Regions from separate parts of the Clavibacter vidaverae genome, predicted to be linked through region 1. Evidence: predicted binding sites of a transcription regulator. Region 1 holds the regulator's gene; each other region holds the start of a gene.
What was found. Region 1 encodes LexA, which represses DNA repair genes until DNA is damaged. Its sites were predicted from a motif close to TCGAACANNTGTTCGA; they were not measured.
Positions count from the first base shown of each region.

Region 2: a site for LexA is predicted at 1,854-1,869, ahead of ACMT9T_RS02430 (DUF6504 family protein). Genes of this name have one in related genera too.
Region 3: a site for LexA is predicted at 1,934-1,949, ahead of ACMT9T_RS02455 (DNA polymerase III subunit alpha). Genes of this name have one in related genera too.

Region 1 covers NZ_JBLJAM010000002.1:24,920-28,192, reverse strand. The annotation lists gene hflX (GTPase HflX) at 1-1,468, shown strand, start outside; gene lexA (transcriptional repressor LexA) at 1,541-2,221, opposite strand; gene ACMT9T_RS12845 (hypothetical protein) at 2,582-2,974, shown strand; gene hisB (imidazoleglycerol-phosphate dehydratase HisB) at 3,093-3,273, shown strand, end outside.
Region 2 covers NZ_JBLJAM010000001.1:519,142-522,414, reverse strand. The annotation lists gene ACMT9T_RS02440 (LCP family protein) at 1-653, shown strand, start outside; gene pnuC (nicotinamide riboside transporter PnuC) at 685-1,383, opposite strand; gene ACMT9T_RS02430 (DUF6504 family protein) at 1,487-1,810, opposite strand; gene ACMT9T_RS02425 (aldo/keto reductase) at 2,066-2,935, shown strand; gene ACMT9T_RS02420 (App1 family protein phosphatidate phosphatase) at 3,008-3,273, opposite strand, start outside.
Region 3 covers NZ_JBLJAM010000001.1:524,099-527,371, reverse strand. The annotation lists gene ACMT9T_RS02455 (DNA polymerase III subunit alpha) at 1-1,888, opposite strand, end outside; gene ACMT9T_RS02450 (glucose-6-phosphate dehydrogenase) at 2,002-3,273, shown strand, end outside.

The DNA.
Region 1 (3,273 bases):
CCGGGCGGAGAACCGGTCCGCCGGCTACGCCCTCTTCCGCGGATCCGGCGCGCAGGCGCTGTCCGCGAATCCCGACACCGAGCAGAGCTCCGACGGGGACCAGAGCGAGCGGGCCGACCGTCAGGCGCTGCGCCGTGTCGCCGGTCTCTCGACCGAGCTCGAGGACGTCACCGAGGTCGAGTACCGGCAGCTGCGCCTCGAGAACGTCGTGCTGATCGGCGTGTACTCGCAGGGGTCCGTCGACGACGCCGAGAACAGCATGCGCGAGCTCGCCGCCCTCGCCGAGACCGCGGGCGCCGTCGTGCTCGACGGCCTCCTGCAGCGCCGTCCCACGCCGGATCCCAGCACCTACTTCGGCAGCGGCAAGGCCGAGGAGCTGCGGGCGCTCGTCGCCGCCGTCGGCGCCGACACCGTCATCGCGGACACCGAGCTGGCTCCGAGCCAGCGGCGCGCGCTCGAGGACGTAGTGAAGGTCAAGGTCATCGACCGCACCGCCGTGATCCTCGACATCTTCAGCCAGCACGCCAAGAGCCGCGAGGGCAAGGCCCAGGTCGAGCTCGCGCAGCTCCAGTACCTCCTGCCGCGACTGCGCGGATGGGGCGACTCGATGTCCCGCCAGGCCGGTGGCCAGGTGGGCGGCGCGGGCGCGGGCATGGGATCGCGCGGGCCCGGTGAGACCAAGATCGAGCTCGACCGCCGCCGCATCAACACGCGCATGGCGAAGCTCCGCAAGCAGATCACCGCGATGAAGCCCGCGCGCGACACCAAGCGCGCCAACCGCGACCGCAACGCCGTGCCGTCCGTGGCGATCGTCGGGTACACCAACGCCGGCAAGTCCTCGCTGCTCAACCGCGTGACGAAGGCGGGCGTGCTCGTCGAGAACGCGCTGTTCGCGACGCTGGACGCCACGGTCCGCAAGACCGAGACCGACCAGGGGCAGCTCTACACGCTCGCCGACACCGTCGGCTTCGTGCGGAACCTGCCGCACCAGCTGGTCGAGGCGTTCCGCTCCACGCTCGAGGAGCTCGCCGACTCCGACGTGCTCGTGCACGTGGTCGACGCGTCGCACCCGGATCCCGCGGCGCAGCTCGCGACCGTGCACGAGGTCATCGCCGAGGTGGACGCCTCGGCCATCCCCGAGATCGTCGTCTTCAACAAGAGCGACCTGGCGTCGGCCGACGACCGCGTCGTCCTCCGGGGCCTCGCGCCGCAGGGCGTCTTCGTCTCGGCCCGCACGGGCGAGGGCGTCGAGGAGCTGCGTCGGCGCATCGCGGAGCTGCTCCCGCAGCCCACCATCGAGGTCGACCTGCTCGTGCCCTTCGAGCACGGCGAGGTCGTCGCGATGCTGCACGACGGCGCCAAGGTGCTCGAGACCTCGTACGTCGAGGAGGGCACGCGCGTGCGCGCCCTCGTCACGGCCGAGCAGGAGGCGCAGGTCCAGGCCTACGCGGTGGTGCCCGCGGTCTGATCCGCACCCGCCCCGCACGCACGAGAGCGGCCGATCCCCCGGGGGACCGGCCGCTCTCGTGCGTCGTGCGGGTCAGACGGAGCGCATGACCGCCACGACCTTGCCGACGATCTCGGCGAAGTCGCCGAGGATCGGCTCGAACGCGCTGTTGCGCGGCAGGAGCCACGTGTGGCCGTCGCGCTGGCGGAAGACCTTGACGGTCGCCTCGTCGTCGAGCATGGCCGCCACGATGTCGCCGTTCTCGGCGGTCTTCTGCTGGCGGACGACGACCCAGTCGCCGTCGCAGATGGCCGCGTCGATCATGGAGTCGCCGACGACGCGGAGCATGAAGAGGTCGCCCTTGCCCACGAGCTGGCGGGGGAGGGGGAAGACCTCCTCGACCATCTGCTCGGCGGTGATGGGGATGCCCGCGGCGATGCGGCCGACCATGGGCACCATCGCGGCGTCGCCCACGGGGGTCGACGGCTCACCGCTCTCCGCGGCGCCCGAGCCGGGGAGGTCGATGAGGACCTCGAGGGCGCGCGGCCGGTTCGGGTCGCGGCGCAGGTAGCCCGAGAGCTCGAGCTGGTTGAGCTGGTGGGTGACGCTGGAGAGCGAGGCGAGGCCCACGGCGTCGCCGATCTCGCGCATGCTCGGCGGGTAGCCCTGGCCGGCGATGGTGCGCTGGATGAACTCCAGGATCGAGATCTGCTTGTCGCTCAGGCTCTTGCGGCGCCTCGTCGCGCCGCCTCCCGCCGCTCGCTCGTCCGTCATGCCACGGCCCGCCTCTCGTCGCCGACGCCCCGGGCGGCTCGTCGACCCGGCGGGTCGACGCCCTCGCGGGGCGATGTCGGTGGTGCCCGGTGGAATGGACACCAGGCACTCGAAACTGTATCCAGCCCACGCACCTCGTACAAACACCTGTTCGAGCGTGTCGCGGTCATGGAGGCCGGATCGAGGCGATGAGGGCTTGCGAAGGGCTGGTTTCGAATGTATGTTCGGAACACAGCTTCGCACCCGGCTCTCCCGGCCGAGAGCCGGGTGCGAGCTGCCCGACCCGCATCGCATGCCGTACCGCACTGCATCGCCGGGCGCGTCGCATCGACGCCCCACCGTCTCGCACGAGAGGTCACCATGAACACCGCAGCAGCACACACCACCACCGCCGTCACGGACGCACCCGCCGTCGCCGTCGCGGAGGCCGCCGTCGCGCCCCGCACCCGCCTGCGCATCACGCGCCGAGGCCGCATCGTCCTCACGGCGCTCGTCGCCGCCCCCCTCGCGCTCGGTGCCGGGCTCGTCGCCCTGAACGGCGGCGCCGCCGTCGCGTCGAAGGACGCGTCTGGCGCGACCTTCGAGTACGTCACCGTGTCGAGCGGGCAGTCCCTGTGGGACCTCGCCGAGGAGATCGCGCCGAGCGCCGACCCGCGCGACGTCATCGCGTCGGTCGTCGACCTCAACCGCCTCCCCACGTCGGACGTGGCCGCGGGCCAGCAGCTCGCGGTCCCCGCGCAGTACGCGCGCTGAGCCCGTCCGCGCCGTGCCCCGGCTGTGCGGAGCGCGCGGCGGTGCGGACGGCCTCGGCTCCCGGTGGCGGCCGGGGGCAGAGGCCGTGCCATCGGAACCGATCGGTAGCATGGAGCCCATGAGCACCCTCGCGCGCACCGCGCACGTCACGCGGCAGACCAGCGAGTCCCGCATCGATCTCCAGCTCGACCTCGACGGCACCGGTGCCTCCGAGATCAGCACGTCGGTGCCGTTCTACGACCACATGCTCACCGCGTTCGCGAAGCACTCGCTGACCGACCTGAAGGTCACCGCCACCG
Region 2 (3,273 bases), on a different contig from region 1:
AGGTCTGCGTGGCCAACGGCATCTACGACCCGAAGACCGACCTGTCGCTGGATCCCGGCATCCACCCGCTCCAGGGCAAGGAGGCCGTGCAGTTCCTCCGCACGCGCTACGGCGTGGGCGACGGCAGCGACATCTCGCGCATCGGCAACCAGCAGGTGTTCCTGAGCGCGCTCGTGCGCACCGTCAAGAGCACGGACACCCTGACCAACCCGGCGAAGCTCTACGGCATCGCGCGGGCGGTCGTCGACAACATGCAGCTGTCCACGTCGCTCGCCGACCTCGACACGCTCGTCTCGGTGGCGCTGACCTTCAAGGACATCCCGCTCGACGACGTCGTGTTCCTCCAGTACCCGGGCACGGTGCTCGCCAACGGGCGCGTGCAGCCGGACGAGGCCGCGGCCGCGCAGCTCGTGAGCCTGCTCGCCTCCGACGCGGACTTCTCGCTCGGCCAGCCGGCTCCGAGCGGCGAGGCCGGGAGCGTGCCCGGCAGCGTCCCGGGCGAGGGGACCCCGACGCCGCCCGCCGCGACCGAGCCGCCGGCCGACGGGTCGACGCCCACGACGCCGCCCACCCCGACCTCCGAGGTGCTCGACCCGAGCATCACCGGGCAGACGGCGGCGCAGAGCACCTGCTCCAACGGCCAGGGGCGCTGACGGCCGGATCGTCGGCCGGGCCGCGCGCGACCTAGCGCTCGGCGGGGGCCTCGACGACCCGGGGATCCGGGAAGGCCGTCTCGACGGCGGGGCTCGCGGTGCCGCGTGCCCGCATCCAGACGAAGAAGCCCGTGAGGGTGAAGGCCCCGTAGAAGACGTACATGAAGGCGGACGCGTAGTAGCCGGCCCCGACGAGCAGCGGCACGCCGACGAGGTCGACGGCCACCCAGATCAGCCAGAACTCGACCCAGCCCTTGGCCATGCCGTAGGTGGCGAGGAGCGAGCCGACGAAGATCCAGGCGTCGGCCCACACGGGCTCGTAGGAGCCGAGCGCGCGGAAGACGGGCGTGAGGAGCGCGGTGCCGCCGACGAGCGCGACCACGAGGAGCAGGCGCTGTCGACCGCTCGCCCACCGCGGGACGACGGGCGCGCCGCCGTGCCGGGCCTGCTGCCAGCGGTGCCAGCCGTAGACCGACACGGCGATGAACATGACCTGGCGACCGGCCTGGCCGAGCAGGTTGACGGGGTTCGGCGTGCCGAAGACCGCGCCGAGGAAGACGGTGAAGAGCAGCACGTTGCCGACGATGCCGACGGGCCACGCCCAGACCTTGCGGCGCATGCCGCCGAGCGCGCTGGCCAGGCCGAAGAGGTTGCCGACGATCTCGCGCCAGAGCACGACCTGGTCGCCGATGCGGAGCTGCGCGTCGAACAGCCACTCGAGTGCCGCCATGCCGGGATCCCTCCGTGCGCCGCGACCCGGGTGATCGCGTGCAGGCGCCGTGCGCGGCGCCGATCTGGTGCAAGGCGCGGCCGCCCTCCGCTATTCCCCGGCCTCAGGCGAACAGGCGCGTGTCGAGGTCCTCGTCGGAGGCCGTGACGAGCGACCACCGGCCGCGCGCGTCGACGCTGAGGTCGAACGAGCCGTCGACCCGCCGCGCGCCCGTGGTGAGCGGCACGGCCTCGACGCGCCACATCGACAGCTCGAGCAGGTGGGCGCTGGCGCCGCGGGGCGCGCGGCCCGTGCGCTGCCACCAGTCGACCCGCGCGATCCACCGCTCGGGGGAGCTGACCACCCCGTAGACCACGCCCCGCCAGGTGAACCGGAGCGGCGACCCGTCTCCCGAGAGCTCGACCTCCACGTCCTCGTCGATCCGCATGGTGCCGCTCCTCTCGCCCGTCGCGCCGGCCGCGCTCCCGCGTTCGAACGGATGTTCGAACGTCTGATCCGAGTGTAGGAACGGGCGCCGACATCCACGAGGGGAGCGGGCGGATCCGCCTCACCCTCGACCGGAGCCTGAGGGTCTCGTGCCCGTCGCGCGCATCGGGCATGGATCCGGCGACCCGCGCGTTGGACCCGACGTCCCGAGGGCGGCAGACGCCTCCCTCGTCATCGACACCCGAGGAGGGTCCACATGACCGACACCACCACCCGCCCCGCCGAGGCTTCCGGCACCTTCACCATCGGCGGCGACCTGCCCGTCGTCCGTCTCGGCTACGGCACCATGCAGCTGACCGGCGAGGGCGTCTGGGGCGCCCCCGAGGATCCCGCCGAGGCCGTCCGCGTGATCCGCCGCGCCGCCGAGCTCGGCGTCACGTTCTTCGACACCGCCGACTCCTACGGCCCGTTCGTCGCGGAGGAGCTCCTCAAGGAGGCGCTCCACCCGTACGCCGACGACGTCGTCGTCGCCACCAAGGGCGGGCTCACGCGCCCCGGCCCCGGCGACTGGCGCCCCGTCGGCCGCCCCGAGTACCTGCGCCAGCAGGCCGAGCTGAGCCTGCGCCACCTCGGCCTCGAGCGCATCGACCTGTACCAGCTGCACCGCATCGACCCGGCCGTGCCGCTGGAGGACCAGATCGGCGTGCTGAAGGAGCTGCAGTCCGAGGGCAAGATCCGCCACATCGGCCTGTCCGAGGTGTCCGTCGACGACGTGAAGGCCGCGCGCGAGATCGCCGAGATCGTCTCCGTGCAGAACCTCTTCAACCTCGCCAAGCGCGACGCCGAGCCGCTGCTCGAGTACGCCGAGGCCGAGGGCCTCGCGTTCATCCCGTGGTTCCCGCTCGCGACCGGCGAGCTCGCGAAGGACGGCGGCCCGCTCGACGCCCTCGCGAAGCAGCACGACGCGAGCCCGTCCCAGCTGGCGCTCGCGTGGCTCCTCCGCCGCTCGCCCGTCATGCTGCCGATCCCCGGCACCAAGTCGGTCGGGCACGTCGAGGACAACATCGCCGCCGCGGGCATCCAGCTCACCGACGACGAGTTCCAGGCGCTCACCGACGCCGTCTGATCCGTCCCCGCACGCACGAGGGCCCCGCAGGATCTCCTGCGGGGCCCTCGTGCGTCGTGGCGACGCCGCCGGCTAGGTGCCGATGCGCGTGCCGGAGTCGTCCGCGAGCCCGAGGTCGTCGAGCTGCGCGAGGAGGCTCGCGCCGTCCGGGGCATAGACCCACGGGACGCTGCTGTCCAGCGCCCGCTTCTCGGCCTTGGCGCGACCGCCCGCGAGCACGGCCTCGCCGGCGCTCAGCTGGCGGATGAGCACGACCTCCACGTTGTCGGGGTGGCGCTCGGCGAACTCGCCGTAGAGGAGCTCGTCGTGCTGGCCGTCGTCGCCCGCGAGGATCCACT
Region 3 (3,273 bases), on a different contig from region 1:
TCTCCTCGTCGTCGTGCGGGATCTCGTCGAGCTCGATGCGCCCGTCGCGGTGCACGTAGCGCGCATCGACCGGGATGCCGCCCGCCACCGCGGAGCGCGCGCCGTGGATCCGGTGGATCTCGTCCAGCGCGTACGCCATGGTGCTCTGCATCCGGACGCCGAGGATGTCGAGCTTCAGGAGCCCCATGTCGTCGATGTCGTCCTTGTCGAACTGGCTCATGGGCAGGCCCATGCCGCTCGGCTGCACGGGGCTCGTGCTGAGCAGGTCGGAGTCGCCGAGGATCACGCCGCACGGGTGCATGGAGATGTGCCGGGGGAGCCGGTCGAGCCGCTCCGTGAGGTCCACCAGCAGGTCGATGCTCGGGTCGTCGCGCACGAGGTCGGCGATGGGCTTGAGCTCGGGCTTGGTGTCGAGCACGGCCCGGAACTCCCGCGCGTTGAAGCGCCAGATGTTCTTGGCGATGAAGTCGATCTGCTGCTCGTCGAGGTCGAGGGCGAGCCCCGCGTCGCGCGCGGCGCCGCGGGCCCGGTAGGTGTTCTGCATCGACAGCAGGGTGACCCGGTTGCTGCCGTACCTCTCGAACACGCGGTGGTACACCTCGTGCCGACGCGCGGACTCCACGTCGATGTCGATGTCGGGCAGCGTCGAGCGCACCTTGCCGAGGAAGCGCTCGAACAGCAGGTCGTGCTCGAGCGGGTCGACGTTGGAGATGCGCAGCAGGTAGTTGACGAGGCTGCCCGCGCCGGATCCGCGCGCCTGGTTGCGCACGCCCATGTCGCGCATGAGGGAGCACACGTCGGCCACCGTGAGGAAGTAGGTGGCGAAGCCGAAGCCCGTGATGGTCGCGAGCTCGGTGCGCATGCGGGCGAGCACGCGCTGCCGCATCGCCTCGTCCACGTGGCCGAACCGCTCGGTGACGCCGGCCTCGGCCTTCCGCCAGAGCGCCTCGTCCGGGTCGCCCGTGACGCCGATCACCGACTTCTCCGGCAGCTTGGGCTTCCGCCAGGCGAGGTCGGCGTCGGGATCTAGCCGGCACCGGTCGGCGAGCTCCTCGGTGGCGCGGAGGAGCGCCTCCCCGGCGCGGCGGTCGAGCGCGGAGGCGCCGGCGATCTCGCGCGCGATGTCCTGCATCTGGGACGGCGTCTTCAGCCACGCCTGCCCGTTGGGCTGCGGCCGGAACGACCCGAGCGGCCGGAGCGTGCCCGCGGCGTCGAGCACGTCGCCCGTGAGCGCGTCGTCGGGATCGAGGTAGCGGACCGCGTTGGTGAGCACGGCCGGGACGCGGTGCGCGTCGGCGAGCTCCAGCATGCGGGCCGCGTGGCGGAGGCTCGCGGACTCGCCGGGCTCGGTGAAGTGGCAGACGACCTCGACCGCGATCGCGCCCGGCAGGAGGCGCGCCCACTCGGCGAGGTGCCGGGACGCGAGCGCGTGGTCGCCCGCCGCGACCGCGCGGCCCACGTCCGAGTCGGGCCCGAGCATGACGGTGCCGACCGGCCCGTCCTCGCCCAGGAGGAACGCGGGCGGCCGGGTGCGCAGGATGCCCGCCTGGGCGCTCCGGGCGGTGCTGCGCGCCGTGCCGCGGCCGTGGCTCGCGCTGATGAGCCGGCTGAGCGCCGCCCAGCCCTGGCCGCGCGTGCCGCCGTGCGCGAGCACCGTGATCCGGCCGGGGTGCTCGCCCGTGAGTCCGAGCTCCGCGCCCACGACGGGGGAGACGCCCGCGGCGATCGCGCGGCGGATGTGGCGGACGGCGCCGTACAACCCGTCGCGGTCGGTGATCGCCGCGACCGACGCGCCCTCGGACGCGACCCGGTCGACGAGCGCCTCGGGCGCCGCGGTGCCGTGGTGGGCGGAGAACGCGGACGCGACGTGCAGGTGGGTGAAGCTCACGCGCGCCTCCCGACGGATCCGCCGCGCCCTCCCCGGGCGCGATGTTCGAACGGATGTTCGACTCGCCCAGTGTAGGTCGGCTCCCGCGCGGCCGCGACCCGTAGTCTCGGAGGATGACCAGCGAACCCTCCACCCTCGTCATCCTCGGCGCCAGCGGCGACCTCACGGAACGCCTCCTCCTGCCGGGTCTCGGCAGCCTCGTGGCGAGCGATCGGGGGCGGCGGATCCAGCTCATCGGCACCGGCCGGAGCGAGCGCAGCGCGCAGGAGTGGACGAAGACGGTCAGGACCGCGTTCGACTCGGTGGAGGCCACGGGACGCCGGGCGGCGAGCATCGTCTCGTCCACGAAGTACATCCAGGCCGACCCCACGGACCTCGACGACCTGAAGCGCATCCTCGACGCGTGCGAGGGAGCCCCGGCCCTCTACTTCGCGCTGCCGCCGGCCATCTCCATCGCGGTCTGCGAGAAGCTCGAGCAGCTCGAGCTGCCGGAGGGCACCACGCTGGCGCTCGAGAAGCCGTTCGGGTCGAACAGCCGCACGGCCGCCCAGCTCAACCGCCAGCTGCTGAAGCTCGTGCCGGAGGACCGCATCCACCGCACCGACCACTTCCTCGGCCTCTCCACGGTGCTCAACCTCGTGTCGCTGCGCTTCGCCAACCGGTTCTTCGAGTCGGTCTGGAGCGCGAAGGACATCGAGCAGGTCGAGATCGTCTACGACGAGACGCTCGCGCTCGAGGGCCGCGCCGCCTACTACGACAAGTCGGGCGCGCTGGTCGACATGATCCAGAGCCACCTGCTCCAGGTGCTCGCGGTCTTCGCGATGGAGCCGCCCGCGAGCATCGACCCGGACGACCTCCGTTCGAACATCGCCTCGGTGCTCCGCGCCACCGAGGTCTGGGACAACGACCCGGTCGCCCACAGCCGCCGCGCCCGCTACACGGGCGCCACGATCGACGGCACCCGCATCCCCGCGTACGCCAAGGAGGAGGGGGTGGATCCGGCCAACGAGACCGAGACCCTCGCCGAGGTCACCTTCGGCGTCGCCAACGCGCGCTGGGCGGGCGTCCCGTTCCGGCTGCGGTCGGGCAAGGCGCTCAAGGAGGCGTCGAAGCGCATCATCGTCACCTTCAAGCCCGTGGCGCACCTGCCGCGCGGCCTGCACGGCTCCGCCCGGCCCGACCGGCTCGTCATCGACCTGAAGCCCGACGGCATCTCGCTCGAGGTCACCATGGACGGCACGGGCGAGCCCTTCACGCTCACCCAGTCCACCTTCCGCGCGGAGTTCGCCGAGCCCGAGCTCACCCCGTACGGCGAGGTGCTCGACGGCATCCTCGCGGGCGACCCGCGCCTCTCGGTCCGCGGCGACGTCGCGGAGCGGTGCTGG